Regions from separate parts of the Pokkaliibacter sp. MBI-7 genome, predicted to be linked through region 2. Evidence: predicted binding sites of a transcription regulator. Region 2 holds the regulator's gene; each other region holds the start of a gene.
The links. The regulator sigma-54, encoded in region 2, starts transcription at its own class of promoters, with help from an activator protein. The targets are predictions, from matches to a motif close to TGGCACNNNNNTTGCTNT.
Positions count from the first base shown of each region.

Region 1: flgB (flagellar basal body rod protein FlgB) is a predicted target of sigma-54. The motif match lies at 2,109-2,126, and genes of this name have one in related genera.
Region 3: glnK (P-II family nitrogen regulator) is a predicted target of sigma-54. The motif match lies at 2,181-2,198, and genes of this name have one in related genera.
Region 4: QCD60_RS25270 (benzaldehyde dehydrogenase) is a predicted target of sigma-54. The motif match lies at 1,934-1,951, and genes of this name have one in related genera.

Region 1 is NZ_JARVTG010000001.1:405,618-409,828, reverse strand. It holds gene flgM (flagellar biosynthesis anti-sigma factor FlgM) at 1-206, opposite strand, end outside; gene flgA (flagellar basal body P-ring formation chaperone FlgA) at 330-1,040, opposite strand; gene QCD60_RS02000 (protein-glutamate O-methyltransferase CheR) at 1,142-1,993, shown strand; gene flgB (flagellar basal body rod protein FlgB) at 2,163-2,567, shown strand; gene flgC (flagellar basal body rod protein FlgC) at 2,571-3,020, shown strand; gene QCD60_RS01985 (flagellar hook capping FlgD N-terminal domain-containing protein) at 3,037-3,699, shown strand; gene QCD60_RS01980 (flagellar hook protein FlgE) at 3,710-4,211, shown strand, end outside.
Region 2 is NZ_JARVTG010000001.1:836,803-841,013, reverse strand. It holds gene rapZ (RNase adapter RapZ) at 1-348, opposite strand, end outside; gene ptsN (PTS IIA-like nitrogen regulatory protein PtsN) at 345-809, opposite strand; gene raiA (ribosome-associated translation inhibitor RaiA) at 819-1,127, opposite strand; gene QCD60_RS03740 (RNA polymerase factor sigma-54) at 1,231-2,703, opposite strand; gene lptB (LPS export ABC transporter ATP-binding protein) at 2,781-3,506, opposite strand; gene lptA (lipopolysaccharide transport periplasmic protein LptA) at 3,503-4,009, opposite strand; gene lptC (LPS export ABC transporter periplasmic protein LptC) at 3,993-4,211, opposite strand, start outside.
Region 3 is NZ_JARVTG010000001.1:2,695,142-2,699,352, reverse strand. It holds gene glnK (P-II family nitrogen regulator) at 1-162, opposite strand, end outside; gene QCD60_RS12050 (ammonium transporter) at 449-1,720, opposite strand; gene glnK (P-II family nitrogen regulator) at 1,782-2,120, opposite strand; gene QCD60_RS12040 (accessory factor UbiK family protein) at 2,468-2,773, shown strand; gene QCD60_RS12035 (YifB family Mg chelatase-like AAA ATPase) at 2,900-4,211, shown strand, end outside.
Region 4 is NZ_JARVTG010000002.1:1,222,444-1,226,654, reverse strand. It holds gene QCD60_RS25275 (coniferyl-alcohol dehydrogenase) at 1-347, opposite strand, end outside; gene QCD60_RS25270 (benzaldehyde dehydrogenase) at 415-1,893, opposite strand; gene QCD60_RS25265 (sigma-54-dependent Fis family transcriptional regulator) at 2,221-3,972, shown strand.

The DNA.
Region 1 (4,211 bases), 430 kb from region 2:
ACTTTCTCCTGATCAACATCAGGTAACTGTCGAACCTGGTCCTCGATGCTCTGCATGGACTTGGCTTCTGAACTGAGCTCAACCTTGTCGCTACTACTTTTCCCTTCGTTATCAACGTCTGCAGACTTCTGCTGAGTAGAAGACTGAGACTTGATTCTCGATGTAGAAGCTTGGTTGACACCCAGACCATTGATGTCTATCGACATGATGATCTCCTTAAAAAACTAGCATTTACGAATCTGTTATCGACAACGCTATAGAGAACTTTAGAAAAATATTCACGATTTTTGCCCAATCAGTATACCTGATGTCGTAAGGGCAGTAACCCGTCAGTATCCGATGCCGACGGCTTGGGGGCCAATTACATTAGCTTGAATTTTACGCTGTGAGGCATTGTTGAGGACGGTGATACTGTCCCCTTCTTGTCCATCACTCAATGCTGTGCCCTGAGTAGTGATTTCGGCTGCGCCAGCTTTGGCGTGAATGGTCACGATATCCCCTTTCTTTACTAGCAAAGGAGGTACCAACATTTCCGGACTTAATACCGCATTGGCACTTAGGTGGCGCTTTCCCGCCATGCCGAGTACGTCATCAACTTTTTGATAGTACTGTCTTCTTAGGCTGGAAACATCGCGTTCCTCCAGCCGTACATCGTCTTTGGTGACTGGCTGTCCCCTGCTGAGATTGCGGCTGAGGATAACGATATCCTGATATAGCTTTATGGTGGCTGGTACGTAGATGGCCCAGGGAGTTGGTCCAGGGCAGCTTACCTTGACATGGACCCGTCCAATCCAGTCATCAGCATTTGATTCCACTTTCAGTGGTTTGTTGCAGTCAGAGAAAGCCAGGCGCGGATCTATCGTGTCGACAGAGACCTCAATACGCCCCGTTACCAGAGTATTTTGTCTCGTCATCTGCTCACCAATAAAAATCATGACGGCGTTTGATATCTTGTCAGCGCGTACGGCAGCATTGGCTAATGAAGAAAACACCATTGCTACTAAAATCAGAATGTGCACCAGTAGTTGAGAAAATTGCATGTAACTTCCACTTAGGTGTTTATAATTACTGAAATTCTCGCAGATCGTATTCAGGCCAGCAATTTAGGTGCTGTGTCTAAGATCCATCAAGAGGTTGTGGCATGAACCAGAACTCCTATCAAGCACCAGATATGTCGTCGCAGGATTTTGCGGCATTCAAAGACTATCTGGAGAAGGCATGTGGGATCCTGCTCGGAGAGAATAAGCAATACCTGGTCAAAAGCCGCTTGAGTAAATTGATGGCAGAACATCGCTTTGCCAGCTTGGGTGAGTTGTTGAAGCGCTTACAGAGCAGTGCATTTTCAGGGTTGCGACAGGAAGTCATTAATGCAATGACCACCAATGAAACGTTGTGGTTCAGAGATATTCATCCTTACACCATTATTCAGGAAAGAATTCTGCCTGAGTTGGATGAGAAAGGCAGAGGACAGACGTTGAAAATATGGTCTGCTGCCTGTTCTACAGGGCAAGAGCCTTATTCTCTGAGCATGTTGGTTGATGAGACAAAGCAAAAGCGTCTCGGTAGCTTGCGCGGTGATGTTCGTATCACTGCGACAGATATTTCTACAGCGGTCTTGGAGCAGGCCAAAGCTGGAAAGTATGAGTCTCTTGCGCTTGGGCGGGGTTTGTCACCTGAGCGTTTGAAACGGTTCTTCAACCAGTGTACCGACGGCTCATGGGAAGTTAAGCGGGAGATCAAGCAGCGCGTTGATTTTAAAACACTCAACCTGAAAGACAGTTATTCGATGTTGGGTCGTTTTGATCTGGTGTTATGCCGAAACGTACTGATCTACTTCTCTCCAGAACTAAAACAGGACATTCTGCGCCGTATACATAAAACGTTACAGCCAGGTGGTTATCTCATGGTGGGCGCGTCTGAGGCTGTGACTGGCCTGAATGACATTTATGAAATGGTGCAGTGTAATCCGGGGATTATCTATCGAGCTAAGTAATCTGTTGCTCAAATAATCCGAAGAGTATTCCCTGAAATACGTCTTCCCTTTCCTTCAGAAAAGCAGCGCGCTGGTAGTTCAGTGGCTGCTTTTTTACATTTAACTTTCCTTCTTTTGGCACATAGTTTGCTGTTTTCAAATCAGTAATGATTGTTGAGAGGTGCAGGTTATGGCTATCGGTTTTGACCAGGCTCTGGGGATTCACGCTGACGCGCTGCTGTATCGCGCCAAGCGAGCCGAAGTATTGGCCAATAATCTCGCCAACGCTGACACTCCAAACTTTAAAGCCCGAGATCTGGATTTCTCGGCATTTCTGGATCGTGCTAACGAAGCGGCAAGTTCTGTCACACTGCGGCAAACCAATGCCATGCACTTTGCCGGTGAGGCAGGATCGATGATGGATGATCAGCTTCTTTATCGTGTGCCAGTGCAGCCTGCAGTCGATGGCAATACGGTTGATCCCGAGGTGGAAAAATCTAACTTTATGGAGAACGCCATGGATTACCAGGCAAGTTTCATGTTTCTGAATAAGAAATTTGTCGGCCTCAGTAATGCCATTAAGGGAGGTCAATAATCCATGTCGCTGAATAATATTTTCTCGATTGCAGGCTCAGGAATGAGCGCTCAGTCGGTTCGTCTGAATACAACTGCAAGTAACATTGCCAATGCTGACAGCGTCAGCAGTAGTGTTGATCAGACATATCGGGCGCGTGAACCCGTGTTTGCTGTTGCATTGAATCAGTCCCTTGAAAATCAGGGATTTGATTATGACAACATGCCGGCCAGTGAAGCGGGCGAGGGTGTAAAGGTGTTGGGTATTGTCGAAAGTGAGGCACCGTTACGTCAGGTCTACAACCCCAATAGTCCTATGGCCAACGAAGATGGCTATGTTTTTTATCCCAACGTCAATGTAGTGGAGGAAATGGCCAACATGATGTCCGCTTCCCGGTCATTTCAGGCCAATGTTGAAATAATGAACACCGCTAAAACAATGATGCAACGCGTATTGACGCTGGGTCAGAGCTAAGGTCGAGGAATAGATTATGAGTAGCAGTGGCGTTAGCGGCCTTGGCAATAGCTTGAGTACAACATCAAGCACCAGCACTAGTAGTAGCTCTGACACGTCGCTTGATTCGGATATGTTCATGCAGCTGATGATTGCTCAGCTGAAGAACCAGGACCCAACCAGTCCGACGGATACGTCAGAATACATGTCACAGCTTGCATCGCTGTCTACGGTGGAGCAGCTGACTAACCTTAATGACTCGGTATCGGAGCTGCAGACATCGCTGCAGTCTAATCTTGCGCTGCAGGCATCTTCGATGGTCGGTCGAACGGCCTACGTGGAGAGCGACTCTGCTGATCTGGATACTGCAGGCGGTACGGTGCAGGGTATGCTGGATTTGGATAGCTCGGCCTCCGATGTCTCGGTGGGCGTCTATAATTCTTCTGGGGTGCAGGTGGATACCATTGACCTTGGCAACCTGTCTTCCGGCGAAAATGCGTTTACCTGGTCACCTGATACGAGTATTGCAGGTGGGACTTACTACTTCGTAGCTCAGGGTACGGTTGGCTCGACAAGCACCAGCCTGACTACGTACATGGGGCAAAATGTTGATTCAGTCAGCATCAGTGATGGTTCCATGACACTTAACCTTGGCAATGGCGATACCGCCTCCATGTCTGATATCAAGCGGATCTCTTAAGGAGAATTCTATGTCTTTCTCGACTGCTATCACTGGTCTTAAGGCCGCCTCAACAGACCTGGATGTCCGCGGCAACAACATTGCAAACGCCAGCACTACTGGTTTCAAATCGTCCCGCGCTGAATTTGGTGATATTTACGCATCCAATATCGCCGGTGGTGGTTCAACCAACGTAACCGGGAACGGTGTTCGCGTAGAAGATATCCAGCAGAACTTTGCTTCAGGCACCATCGAGTCAACAGGCAATAACCTGGATCTGGCAATTGATGGAGAAGGTTTTTTCCGCCTTGAGGACAGCACGGGTAATGTGACTTATACCCGCTCCGGTGCTTTTGAGCTGGTCCCTGAATCAGGAACCTCCAACACCGCAAGTGTGAACAGTGTGCTGCGCTCTAACAGTGGTTCTGCTGTACAGGGGCGTATGTACAACGATGATGGCGTATTGGTGGGAAGTGAGCAGGACATTACGATCTCTGCTGCTGATAAAACCAGTGCTCCATCAGCTACGTCCA
Region 2 (4,211 bases):
GCTGATGCGTCCATTGGTCAGCGGATGACGACGGCGGGTGGCGCTGAAGCGCTGAAGGAGGATGCTTTCATCAGCATCCAGATAAATCACTTCACAGTGGACACCCATGTTGCGGATGTCTTGCAATAGCACTGGAAGATCGCCCAGACCACCGGGAAGGTTGCGAGCGTCAATGCTGACAGCCATATTCTGACGCTCAGGGCTGGGAGACTTCTGAGCCTGCTCGACCAGTGCTTTCAGCAGGTCGACGGGCAGGTTATCAATGCAGTAGTAGCCAAGATCCTCCAGCGCGTTGAGTGCTGTACTTTTTCCTGATCCTGACCGACCACTGATGATAAAAAGTTTCATGATGTCTGAGCAGCTATATCCAGTGCTGTCTGATATAAGGCCTCTGCACTGCCAGCTCGGCGTAGGCGCTGCAGGTTGCTTTCATCCTGCAACAACCCGGCAACGCGTGCTAATGCCTGCAGATGAGAGTCATGAGCTTCTTCGGGAGCAAGCAGGACGAAAATCAGATCGACAGGCTGATTATCACGAGCATCGAAGTCGACAGGGTCTTTGAGATGTATCAATGCGCCAGTGACCTTGTCGCAGTCCTGTAAGCGGCAGTGAGGGATCGCAATCCCGCCACCCAGGCCTGTACTGCCTAGTCGCTCTCTACTCAGAAGGCCGTTGTAGATAGCGTCAACATCCAGATGGTCGAACTGGCTGGCCAGTAGTTCACTGGCCTGTTCCAGTACGCGCTTCTTGCTACTCCAGGCTGCACCTTCAATGGTGCATGCCTGGGTTAAAAGTTGGTTTAGTTGCATAGGTGAGGATTAACGTACCGTAACGCCGTGACTGCGTTCTTTTTGCTTTTCTTTATGCTTCAGTAGCTGGCGATCCAGTTTGTCTACCAGGCCGTCAATTGCAGCATACATATCACCATTTTCATGGGTGGCAAACAGCTCGCCACCTGCCAGATGAACATTGGCTTCGGCGATCTGGCGGGTTTTTTCCACGCTTAGAGTGACTTGAACGTTGGTGATGTTGTCAAAGTGACGTTCCAGCTTTTGTAGCTTGCTGTGAACGTAATCAGTGAGAGCAGGGGTGAGTTCCAGCTGATGGCCTGTGATATTTATTTGCATAGCACTCTCCTGAGTTGCCGGTGAATGTTTGCTGGTTGCATCTCAATATAGCCGTATGCTTGCAGGCTTCGTCAAATTTTTTTTGCGTCAAAAAATTTAGCTTTTAAACCAAACGTTTACGCTCATTCGATGGGGCAATACCCATAGCTTCGCGATATTTAGCCACAGTACGACGAGCCACATTGATACCCTGATCTTCCAGAAGGGTAGCCAGCTTGGCATCACTCAATGGCTTTTTCGGAGGCTCCTCGGCAATCAGCTTTTTGATTATGGCGCGAATTGCTGTCGAGGAGGCTTCCCCACCGTCGGATGTACCGACGTGGCTGGAGAAGAAGTACTTCAGTTCAAACACCCCACGTGGAGTGTGCATGAACTTCTGGGTTGTGACACGAGAAATAGTGGACTCGTGCATCTCCACTGCCTGAGCAATGTCTGCCAGGACCATCGGGCGCATTGCTTCTTCGCCCTCTTCAAAGAAGTCGAGTTGAAATTCAACAATCTTGGTGGCTACTTTGAGCAGGGTGTCGTTGCGACTTTGCAGGCTTTTGATAAACCAGCGTGCTTCTTGCAGCTGATTCTTCAGATAGGTGTTGTCGCTACTTGAGTCTGCGCGCTTGATCAGACTGGCGTAGCTATTGTTGATACGCAACCTGGGCATGGCATCCTGATTCAGTTCAATGAGCCATTGACCTTCTTTCTTGCTGACAACCACATCGGGGATCACATATTCCGAATCGCCAGAGGTAATGCTGGCGCCAGGGCGAGGATTAAGGGTCTGTATCAAATGAATGACGGCGGCCAGCTCTTCTTCGCTCAGACGGGTGCGACGCATCAGGGTTGCATAGTCTCGGGTGCCAAGCAGATTCAGGTGCTGCGCAATGATGTCCAGAGCCTGTTGTCGCCACTGTGTCTCGACAGGTAGCTGTCGCAACTGGATAGTCAGACATTCAGCTAGGTCGCGAGCAGCAACCCCGGGAGGATCAAATTGCTGCAGATGGTGTAAAACCATCAGTAGCTCATCTTCTTCTACAGGGTCTTCGTCATCGTTTTCGTTGAGGCTTTCCATCAACTCTTCCAAAGAGCTGGTCAGATAGCCTTCGGTGTTGATGCTGTCGATCAGGGTATAAGCAATCAACTGATCACGTTCGCTCATCGGGGTCAGATTGAGCTGCCATTCTAGATGAGCCTGCAGGCTTTCACCTGCAGTGGCTCGTGATTCAAAGTCGTAACCATCTTCGCTATCGTATGAAGAACTGGGCAGTGTGGAGTAGGTGTCTTCCCAGTTGCTATCGACAGCCAGCTCTTCAGGAATATCTTCTGACCACTGGCTGTCAGTCTCCTGCTCGCTGTCATTATTGCTGCTGGCACTTTCGTTTTTCAGAGCCGTTTCGTAACGCTCTTCAGCAACAGCAGGTTCGAATTCTTCTTCGACCTCAAGCAGCGGATTACCGTCCAGCGCATCCTGGATTTCTTGCTGCAGGTCGAGAGTGGAAAGCTGCAGCAGACGAATAGCCTGTTGCAACTGCGGGGTCATGGTCAGCTGCTGACCGATTTTCAGCTGTAATGAGGGTTTCATATTTGGCTACGAAGATACTTCTTGACTCATCGGATCAGGCTTGAAAATGGCGTGTTATTGCCGCCATGCCGGGCTGCTCAAAAGCGGAAGTTTTCGCCCAGATAGACCTGCCGTACTTGTTCATGTTGAAGAATAGCATCGGCATCTCCCTCTGCGAGAATGGTCCCATCGCTAACAATATAGGCATGATCACAAATCGACAGGGTTTCCCTGACGTTATGGTCGGTGATCAGCACTCCAATGCCCCGTGACTTCAAATGACGAATGATCTGTTGAATGTCACTGACGGATATCGGGTCAACACCTGCAAAAGGTTCATCCAGCAAAATGAAGTCAGGTTCCATGGCTAATGCCCTGGCAATTTCCACCCGACGTCGCTCGCCGCCAGACAAACTCATGCCCAGACTATCGCGAATGTGCGTAATGTGGAACTCTTTTAGCAAGGATTCCATAAGCTCCAGACGACTTGCCTTGCTCAGCTCTGCTCGGGTTTCGAGGATCGCCAGGATGTTGTCCTTCACGCTGAGCTTGCGGAAAATCGATGCTTCTTGCGGTAGATAGCCAATTCCCGCTCGTGCACGGCCGTGAACAGGAAGAGTGGTGAGATCCTGCTCATCCAGCAGGATACGGCCTTTGTCTGAAGCAACGAGGCCAACAATCATATAAAAACAGGTGGTTTTGCCCGCGCCATTTGGGCCAAGTAACCCAACAATTTCGCCGCGACTGACCTTCACGGATACATCCTTGACCACCTGACGTTTCTTGTAGGCTTTGGCCAGGTGTTGTGCATGTAATGTGCTCATGGGGTCGCTTTTTTCTTTGGTTGCAGGATCATCTCAACACGCTTGCCACTGCTGCCCTGAGCACTGAATGCATTTACCGTGCGTTTGGTAATGTCGTAAGTGATACGTTCGCCGGTAAAAGTGTCCTGATTCTGAGTCAGCTTTGCCTGTTCAATGGCAGTCACTGTCTCTGCGGTCAGGTCATATTCCAGAGTCAGGCCGTAGGCATGGGTCAGGGGCTGATCCGGGCTGGGTAATTGCTGGTAGTGCGCAGGTTTGCCGTATGCAAAGGCCTTGGTCAGCTCGTTGTTGACGACATACAGCACGACCTTGTCTGCATTGATTTCCAGGGTTCCCTGAGTCAGCTTGACGTTCCCTGTGTAGGTGACGGTACCTTTGGCATCGTCCAATACCGCCTGATCAGAGACGATGTGTACAGGTTTTTCCCGGTCTTCAGGGAGTGCCATGGCCAGAGTCGGAAAGAGTATGGCTGCGCCGAATGCGAGTCTAACGAGCTGTTTCATAGGTGGCTCTTACCTGAGAGAGAAGGGTTACTCGGTTGCTGGCCCAGTCGGCAGTCATGCCTGTAGCCTCTGCAATGCCATCCGGGGCTGTAATGACCACCGGTCTATCTGTTGACGCTTGCTCAAGGTGTGAATCAATGCGCAGCCATTCTGTTGCCATGGTTATTGGGTTTTGTGGTGGCTGGCGATCAATTACAACATT
Region 3 (4,211 bases), 1.9 Mb from region 2:
ATCAACCACGTATTCAGCACCGCGATACAGCTCGGTGTGGCCTTTCTGACGTCCAAAGCCTTTTACTTCCGTTACCGTGATACCTTGAATGCCAATGTCAGACAGTGCTTCACGCACGTCGTCCAGCTTGAAGGGTTTGATCACAGCAGTAACAAGTTTCATGACAGTCTCCCTTATACAGAACGGCTGAGCCGCAAGCAGTGGCGCCTAGTATACCCGAACAGGGCAGTGAGGCTATCCCGCTGCCGGCACCGTGCGCCATCAACAGGACCATGTCCTCACGTTGTGGGCACCTTCTCCGTGATGAAAGCAAGGGCCAAGCCAACCTGCTTGTTTATCCTTAATTCACCGCCACCGCTGTCTGCTCCCGCAGCGGTGAGGGTGACAAAAACGCCATCGGCTCCCGCAGGAGCCGATGGTTCAGCACAGTGTTACAGGAACACGGGGCTTATTTGCTGGTTTTGAACTCAGGGTAGGCTTCCATACCACACTCGTGGATGTCCACACCTTCGTACTCTTCCTCTTCGCTGACACGGATACCCATGACGGCTTTGAGGATTGCCCACACCACCAGGCTGGCAATGAAGCACCAGGCGAAGATACAGACCGCACCCAAAATCTGCGCACCGAAGGTGGCGTCACCGTTGGTCAGCGGCACCGCCAGCAGACCCCAGATACCGCACACGCCGTGAACAGAGATGGCACCGACAGGATCGTCGATTTTCAGTTTGTCCAGAGTGACGATGGAGAACACCACGATCACACCACCTACTGCACCGATCAGGGTGGCAGCGACAGCAGAAGGTGCCAGAGGCTCAGCAGTGATGGCCACCAGACCGGCCAGAGCACCGTTCAGCGCCATAGTCAGATCCGCTTTCTTGAACCACAGACGGGCTACGATCAGCGCGGCAATCACACCGCCTGCAGCGGCAGCATTAGTGTTCACAAAGACGTTGGCGACGGCATTGGCTTCACCCACATCAGATACTTTCAGCTCGGAGCCACCGTTGAAGCCGAACCAGCCCAGCCACAGGATCAGCGTACCCAGGGTCGCCAGCGGCAGGTTGGAACCGGGGATAGCGTTGACCTGACCATTGGCACCGTATTTACCTTTACGGGCACCCAGCAACAGCACACCGGCCAGCGCAGCAGACGCGCCCGCCAGATGCACGACGCCAGAACCTGCAAAATCCTGGAAGCCGGCTTCCTGCAGGAAACCACCGCCCCATTTCCAGTAGCCTTCCACGGGATAGATCACACCGGTCATCACTACCGCGAACGCCAGGAAAGCCCACAGTTTCATACGCTCAGCCACGGCACCAGAGACGATGGACATGGCGGTTGCGACGAAGACCACCTGAAAGAAGAAGTCCGCGCGCAGTGAGTAGTAAGGTGCATCGTCACCACCAGCCAGTACCGCTTCAGCGGTGTGCTCTTCGCCGATCAGGCTGCCGAAGCTGGGGATGAAACCGCCTGCATCGCTGGAGTACATCAGGTGATAGCCACACAGCAGGTACATGGTACAGGCGATGGCGTAGAGTACGACGTTCTTGGTCAGGATCTCGGTGGTGTTCTTGGCACGCACCAGACCGGCTTCCAGCATGGCGAAGCCCGCGGCCATCCACATGACCAGGGCGCCCATCACCAGAAAGTAAAACGTATCTAGGGCATACTTCAGCTGGGTTACATCACCCGCCGTTGTTTTTAAAAGCTCTTCCACAGGAAACTCCTCCTCAGGCAACTTGTCGGCCTGCGCACTTCACAGCAGTGCGCGGCAGCAATCACAGTGCTTCTTCACCAGTCTCGCCGGTGCGGATACGGATGACCTGTTCCAGGTCAGATACGAAAATCTTGCCGTCACCGATCTTGCCGGTATGGGCAGCCTTGGAAACCACATCGATCACCTGATCGACCAGGGTGTCAGCCACCGCGACTTCGATCTTGACCTTGGGCAGGAAGTCAACAACGTACTCCGCGCCACGATACAGCTCGGTGTGACCCTTCTGGCGACCGAAGCCTTTGACTTCCGTCACGGTGATCCCCTGAACGCCGATATCCGACAGAGCTTCGCGTACATCGTCCAACTTGAATGGCTTGATTACCGCCGTAACTAGTTTCATAGATGCTCCCTCTTAGAATTCGTGCACCCTGAGGTGCTGGCAGTGCCTTGGTTACCCCTCTAAGCAGACCCTGTGCCAGTTTTTAAAAACTCATTTAATTCATATAGTTACAGATATTTTGTGAACTTTCGGTAGCAAAAAAGGAAGGATTGAGCGCGCCACTTTGGTGCGCGCACCAAAATTGCTCATTTTCTGTGCACCGCTAATCGTAACGATGCACCAGCGTGGCTCACCCTCACCGCCAGCGGCGCCTGCCTGTATCGGCAGGCCGTGTGCAGCAGACTTCAAATCGACAAGTCGTTGGGGGTATAGTGAAGCCCAATCGCCAACTCAGGGGACAACCCGCAATGATCAACTCCAAACTCTTTGAAAATCTGCAGCAGCAGCTCAGTCAGGGCCTGTCCAGCCTGCCGCTGCCTCATGAAGAAATTCAGAAGATGGTGCGTCAGACCCTGCAGAGCACCTTTGCCAAACTGGATCTGGTAACCCGCGAAGAATTCGATGTGCAGGTAGAAGTGCTGCAGCGTACCCGCGCCCGTCTGGAGGCGCTGGAAGTGCGTCTGGCCGCGCTGGAGCAGGGCAACAGCGGCAGCACCGAAGAAGACAACGAAGGTGAAGGCTTTGTGAAGGTCAATCCACAGGCCGACGAATAACCCTTCCTGCAGCGCAGAGCGCCCCGGCCTCTGCGCTGTCTGCTGAAACGCCACTACACCGCCTGCCGCCTATCGGTTCAGGCACCTGCCGCAGGATTGCTGGCAGCCCATAACAAGGACGTATCTATGACACTTGCTGTCGTCAACAGCCGGGCGCTGCTCGGTGTCGATGCCCCCTCCGTCACTGTCGAAGTGCACATCTCTGCAGGTTTACCTGCGCTGAATATGGTGGGTTTGCCCGAAGCTGCCGTACGCGAAAGCAAGGAGCGGGTACGCAGTGCCATCCAGACCAGTCAGCTGGAGTTCCCTCTGGGGCGCATCACCGTCAATCTGGCCCCGGCGGACCTGCCCAAAACCGGCGGACGCTACGATCTGGCCATCGCATTGGGGATTCTCGCCGCTTCCGGTCAGATCCCGCTGGAGCCGTTAAAGCATCTGGAATGTATCGGCGAACTGGCACTGGATGGTCGCATCCGCCCGGTTCCCGGCGCGCTGGTGGCCGCGCGCGCCAGCCGCGATGCACGCCGCTGTCTGGTACTGCCGGCGGACAATGCGCCCCGTGCGGCACTGGTGCAACAGGCGCAATTACTGCCGGTCACCGATCTGCTGGGGCTCTGTGCCCATCTGAAAGGACTGACCCCGCTGCCGTTCTACGAGGGCTGCATCAGTGCCAGCGCCATGCCGGACTATCCCGATATTCTGGATGTCAAAGGTCAGCAACAGGCCAAGCGGGCACTGCAGGTGGTCGCTTCGGGCGGCCATAACGCTCTGCTGTTCGGTCCGCCCGGCACCGGCAAGACCCTGCTGGCCAGCCGCCTTCCCGGCTTGCTGCCGGTACTGGATGAAGAGGAAGCACTGGAAGTCGCAGCAGTGGAATCACTGCTGGCAGGTTATCTGGAAGAAGGGGGCTGGCCACAACGCCCCTTCCGCGCGCCACACCACAGTGCCTCGGCCGCTGCGCTGGTAGGAGGAGGCAGTGATCCCCGACCCGGCGATATTTCACTGGCCCATCAGGGCGTGCTGTTTCTCGATGAACTGCCGGAATTTGATCGCAAGGTACTGGAGGTCATGCGGGAGCCGCTGGAGTCTGGCCATATCACCCTGTCCCGTGCCCGCGCCAAGGTGACCTTTCCCGCCCGTTTCCAGCTGATTGCGGCGATGAATCCCTGCCCTTGTGGCTATCACGGCGACAGCAGCGGCCGCTGCCAGTGTTCTGCCGAGCAGATCCGCCGTTATCGCAGTCGCCTGTCCGGCCCGCTGCTGGATCGCATTGACCTGCATCTGCGGGTACAGACCCCTGACTGGCAAACCCTGCGTCAGGCCGAACGCAGCGGCCCGAACAGCGCCCAGATCCGTCAGCAGGTGACCGAAGTGCGGCAGTTACAGCTGCAGCGTCAGGGGTGTCTTAATGCGCACCTGCAGGGGCAGGCACTGGATC
Region 4 (4,211 bases), on a different contig from region 2:
GGTGTGAAGCGGGGCAGCAGTGCCTGACACAGATGGCGCAGGCCCAGATAGTTGACCTTACCGACCAGATCCGCAGGCGCGGTGCCCGGCACACCGGCGATATTGCACAGGCCATCAATGCTGGCGGGCAGTGCATCGACCAAAGCGTCGATCTGTGCAGTGCTGCTCAGATCGACCTGAATAAAATCATCCAGTGTCATGGCCGGGGCATTGCGATCCAGACCAATGACCCGCGCACCCTGAAAACGGGCCAGCCGGGCGACTTCGGCACCGATACCAGAGGCGACACCGGTGATGACGAGGGTTTTGTTGTGCAGGTTCATGATGTTGTTCTCTTTATTGTTCATGGACAGTCGTGGGAAAACGTCGGTGCAGGGCGGAGGCGCCGTGATGCAGCCGATGGTGAACAGGTGCTCAGAAGGGGTAGCGGGTCGGCTCACCCTTGATGGTTACCCACTGCCAGTGGGTGTAGTTGTCCCAGTCGGTCGGGCCGCCTACACCGCCGCCGTTGCCTGAGTTGCCGCAGCCGCCGAACGGATTGATACATTCGTCATTGACTGTCTGATCATTGATATGCAGCAGCCCGGTATGCAGTTGCTGGCCGAGGGTAAGGGCGCGATTGATATCGGCAGAGATCACCGCCCCGGCCAGACCGTATTCGGTGTCGTTGGCCAGCATCACGGCCTCTTCGTCACTCTGGAAGGTGACTATAGTGGCGACCGGGCCGAAGATTTCCTCATCAAAACAGCGCATGCCGGGCGTCACGTTGGACAGCACGGTGGGAGAGTAGAACAGCCCGTCGTAGTTGCCGCCTGCTTCCAGCCGGGCACCGGCGGCGATCGAATCCTGCACGATGCTGTGCACCCGTTGCAGCTGACGATGGTTGATCAGAGGCCCCAGCGCCACCTGCCCGGTGGTTGGGTCGCCGACGGGCAGGTGGACGGCTTTTTCCACGATCCTGGCGATCAGCGCCGGAGCCACGTTTTCCTGCACCAGGATGCGACCGGAGGCCATGCAGATCTGGCCCTGATGCATATAAGCGCCCCAGGCCACATTGCTGGCGGCGAGGTCGAGGTCGGCATCATCAAGGATGATCAGCGAGCTTTTTCCCCCCAGCTCCAGCGCGACTTTTTTCAGATTGCGGCCACAGGCTTCTCCGACTTTACGGCCTGCTGCGGTTGAACCGGTAAAGGCTACCATGCCGATTTCAGGGGCATTGCACAGGGCTTCACCCGCTTCGACACCGCCGGGCAGGACCTGATACAAGCCCTTGGGCAGGCCCGCATGGGCAAAGGCCAGTGCCATAATCAGCCCGCCGCTCAGCGGTGTTTGCGGGTCAGGTTTACTCACCACCGCATTGCCGGTAGCCAGTGCAGGCGCGATGGAGCGCAGTGACAGAATCAGCGGGAAGTTGAACGGCGAAATAACACCGACCACACCGTGAGGAACGCGCTGGGCGTAGGACAGCCGACCCGGGATACTGGGCAGCGTCAGGCCGTTGGGTTGCAGCAGCATGGCGGAGGACAGCTGCAGCAGGGTAATGGCTTCGCGTACTTCATGCTGGCCCTTGGGGATGATGCCGCCGGTTTCACGGGCGATAAACAGGCTCAGCTCATCGAAATGCTGTTGCAGATAGTCGGCGGCCCGCAGGAAGATGGCCGCACGCTCTCGGGGAGGCATCTTCACCCACTGCTGTTGTGCGAGTTTGGCACTGGTGGCAGCTGTCAGCACGTCTTCGGCGGTGGCCATCCCGGTGATGGTCAACGTCTCCTGCGTTGCAGGTTCCTGCACCGGGTTCAGGCCGCCGCTGGCGTTAATCCAGTCTCCGTTGAACAGCTTGCCATGCCAGAGATGATGGTCGAGCACGGCAGTGGAGGATGTACTTGTTGTCATTATTGGGTCTCCATTCAGCAATTGAGCTTGTCTGGCAGCTATCGCAAACGCTGTGCCCAATCGTCGATCAGACCCTGAAAAGCCTGATGAGACATTAATAACTGTCTGAATTTTATAAAGATATTAGTTAGATCTGTGGTCTGGAATGCATCCACTGCAGCGCCCAATGTAAAGCGCTGGATTTCTCATTTGGTAAAGAGTATCAAGTAAACTGATAAAAAATTGATGATTTGCGCAACCTGCCAGGAGGCACCCTCCACTCAGGAAGAAGTCGGCGAGCCAATGCCTGCCGGCGTCAGTCACTGTCTTTTTCGGGGAATAACAACAATGACGAACCCTGGCCGTATTTCACTTGCCGACCTGTCTCGTCTCGATGCAGGGGTTCTGCTGCGTGGCAACTCCAGCCAGCTGGACTATCAGCATTCGCCCACACTGGAAGAGCTGACCGAGTGCCTGTGCTTTTCGCCCGGTGACGGACGTATCTGGCTCAACGACCAGCGCATGCTGCTGATTCATGCTTCTTCGCTCGGCACCTTGCGCCGGGAGCTGATCGATACGCTGGGTATCGAGGCTGCCCGGGGGCTGCTGACCCGCACCGGCTATGTGTCGGGTACGCGTGATGCTCAGCTGGTGCGGCAGCGCTGGCCGGACGCTGATCCGGCCTCCATCTTCGGGGCCGGTACGCAGCTGCACGGGCTGGAAGGGGTGGTGAAGGTTGAACCGGTGCACTTTGAGTTTGATACCGAGCAGGGACGTTATGAGGGGGAATTTATCTGGCATCACAGCAGTGAGGACGATGAACATATCGCCGCCTATGGTATCGGCACCGATCCGGCCTGCTGGCTGGAGCTGGGGTATGCCATTGGCTATGTCAGTGGTCTGGTGGGGCGACTGGTACTGTTTCGTGAGGTGGAGTGTCGATCCATGGGCAGCCGTCAGTGCCGCGTACTAGGTAAAACCGCGGAGCTGTGGCCCGATGCCGAGGAGGATTTGCGCTATCTCAATCCGCAGGGGTATGCCAGTCCCGCAGTGATATCTGCAGAGCAATCCACCGTGGTGGCGACAACCGCAGAGGCTGACAACAGTGTGAAAATGATTGGCGCCTCGGCCGCGTTCACTGCCGCCAGTCATGCGTTGCAGAAGGTCGCGGGAACGCAGGCGACGGTATTGCTGACGGGGGAGTCCGGGGTGGGTAAGGAGCTGTTTGCCACCATGCTCCATCGCCTCAGCCCTCGCAGCCAGCAGCCTTTTGTCGCCTTCAACTGTGCGGCCATCCCGGAGAATCTGCTGGAGTCGGAGCTGTTTGGTGTTGAGCGGGGGGCTTTTACCGGTGCCACTCACAGCCGTGCCGGGCGCTTTGAGCGTGCTCATGGAGGTACGTTGTTTCTCGATGAGATCGGCACGCTGAGTGCCGCCGGACAGAGCAAGTTGCTGCGTGCGCTGCAGGAGCGAGAAGTGGAGCGTATCGGCGGCAGCCGTGCCATCAAGGTCGATGTGCGGGTGGTTGCGGCCACTAACGAAGACTTGCGTGATGCCGTCAAACGCGGTGAGTTCCGTGAAGACCTGTTCTATCGCCTCAATGTCTTTCCCATTCCATTACCGCCGCTGCGTGAGCGGCGTGATGATATTCCGCTGCTAGTCAGCCATTTCTTCCAGCATTACTGCCAGCTGCATGGCCGCCAGTTGCGCGGGATGACGCAAAAGGCCACCCAGGCGCTGCTCAACTATGATTTCCCCGGCAATATTCGCGAGCTGCAAAATCTTATCGAGCGTGGCGTTATTGCCGCCGACGAAGGCGGGTTAGTGGATATTCCCCATCTGTTTCGCAACGAGAAAATTCCTCAGAGCATGATTTTTTCTGTCAACCGGCAGGGAGCGCTGAGCAATAAACCACAGACTTCGGCAGCGTCGCTGTGGGAGCAGTTGCAGCAGCTGGCGGGTGATGAATTGTCCATGGAGCAGCTGGAGCAGCGCCTGTTGCAGGAGGCGGTAACGCAGGCTGATGGCAATCTGGCTGCCGCCGCAAGGCAGCTCGGCTTGAGTCGGGCGCAGCTGGCGTATCGTCTGAAGAAAAGTTAAGTGTGCATATTTGTCTGTTGCGGAAAGAAGAAAATTGGCGCTAGTATCAAAAATATGTCAGGTAGATTGATATTGTGTGATGGTGAAAAGCACTGAGGCACAGGGCTCAACCTGACTATGCACCGTCGTTTCCTTCTCAAAAACAACAACAGGAATTCGCTATGGCAATAATCCAATCAATGGCCTGTGTCACCGGGCAGCCCCATCCTGTGATCCGACGCTCCGTTTCACTGTGCCTT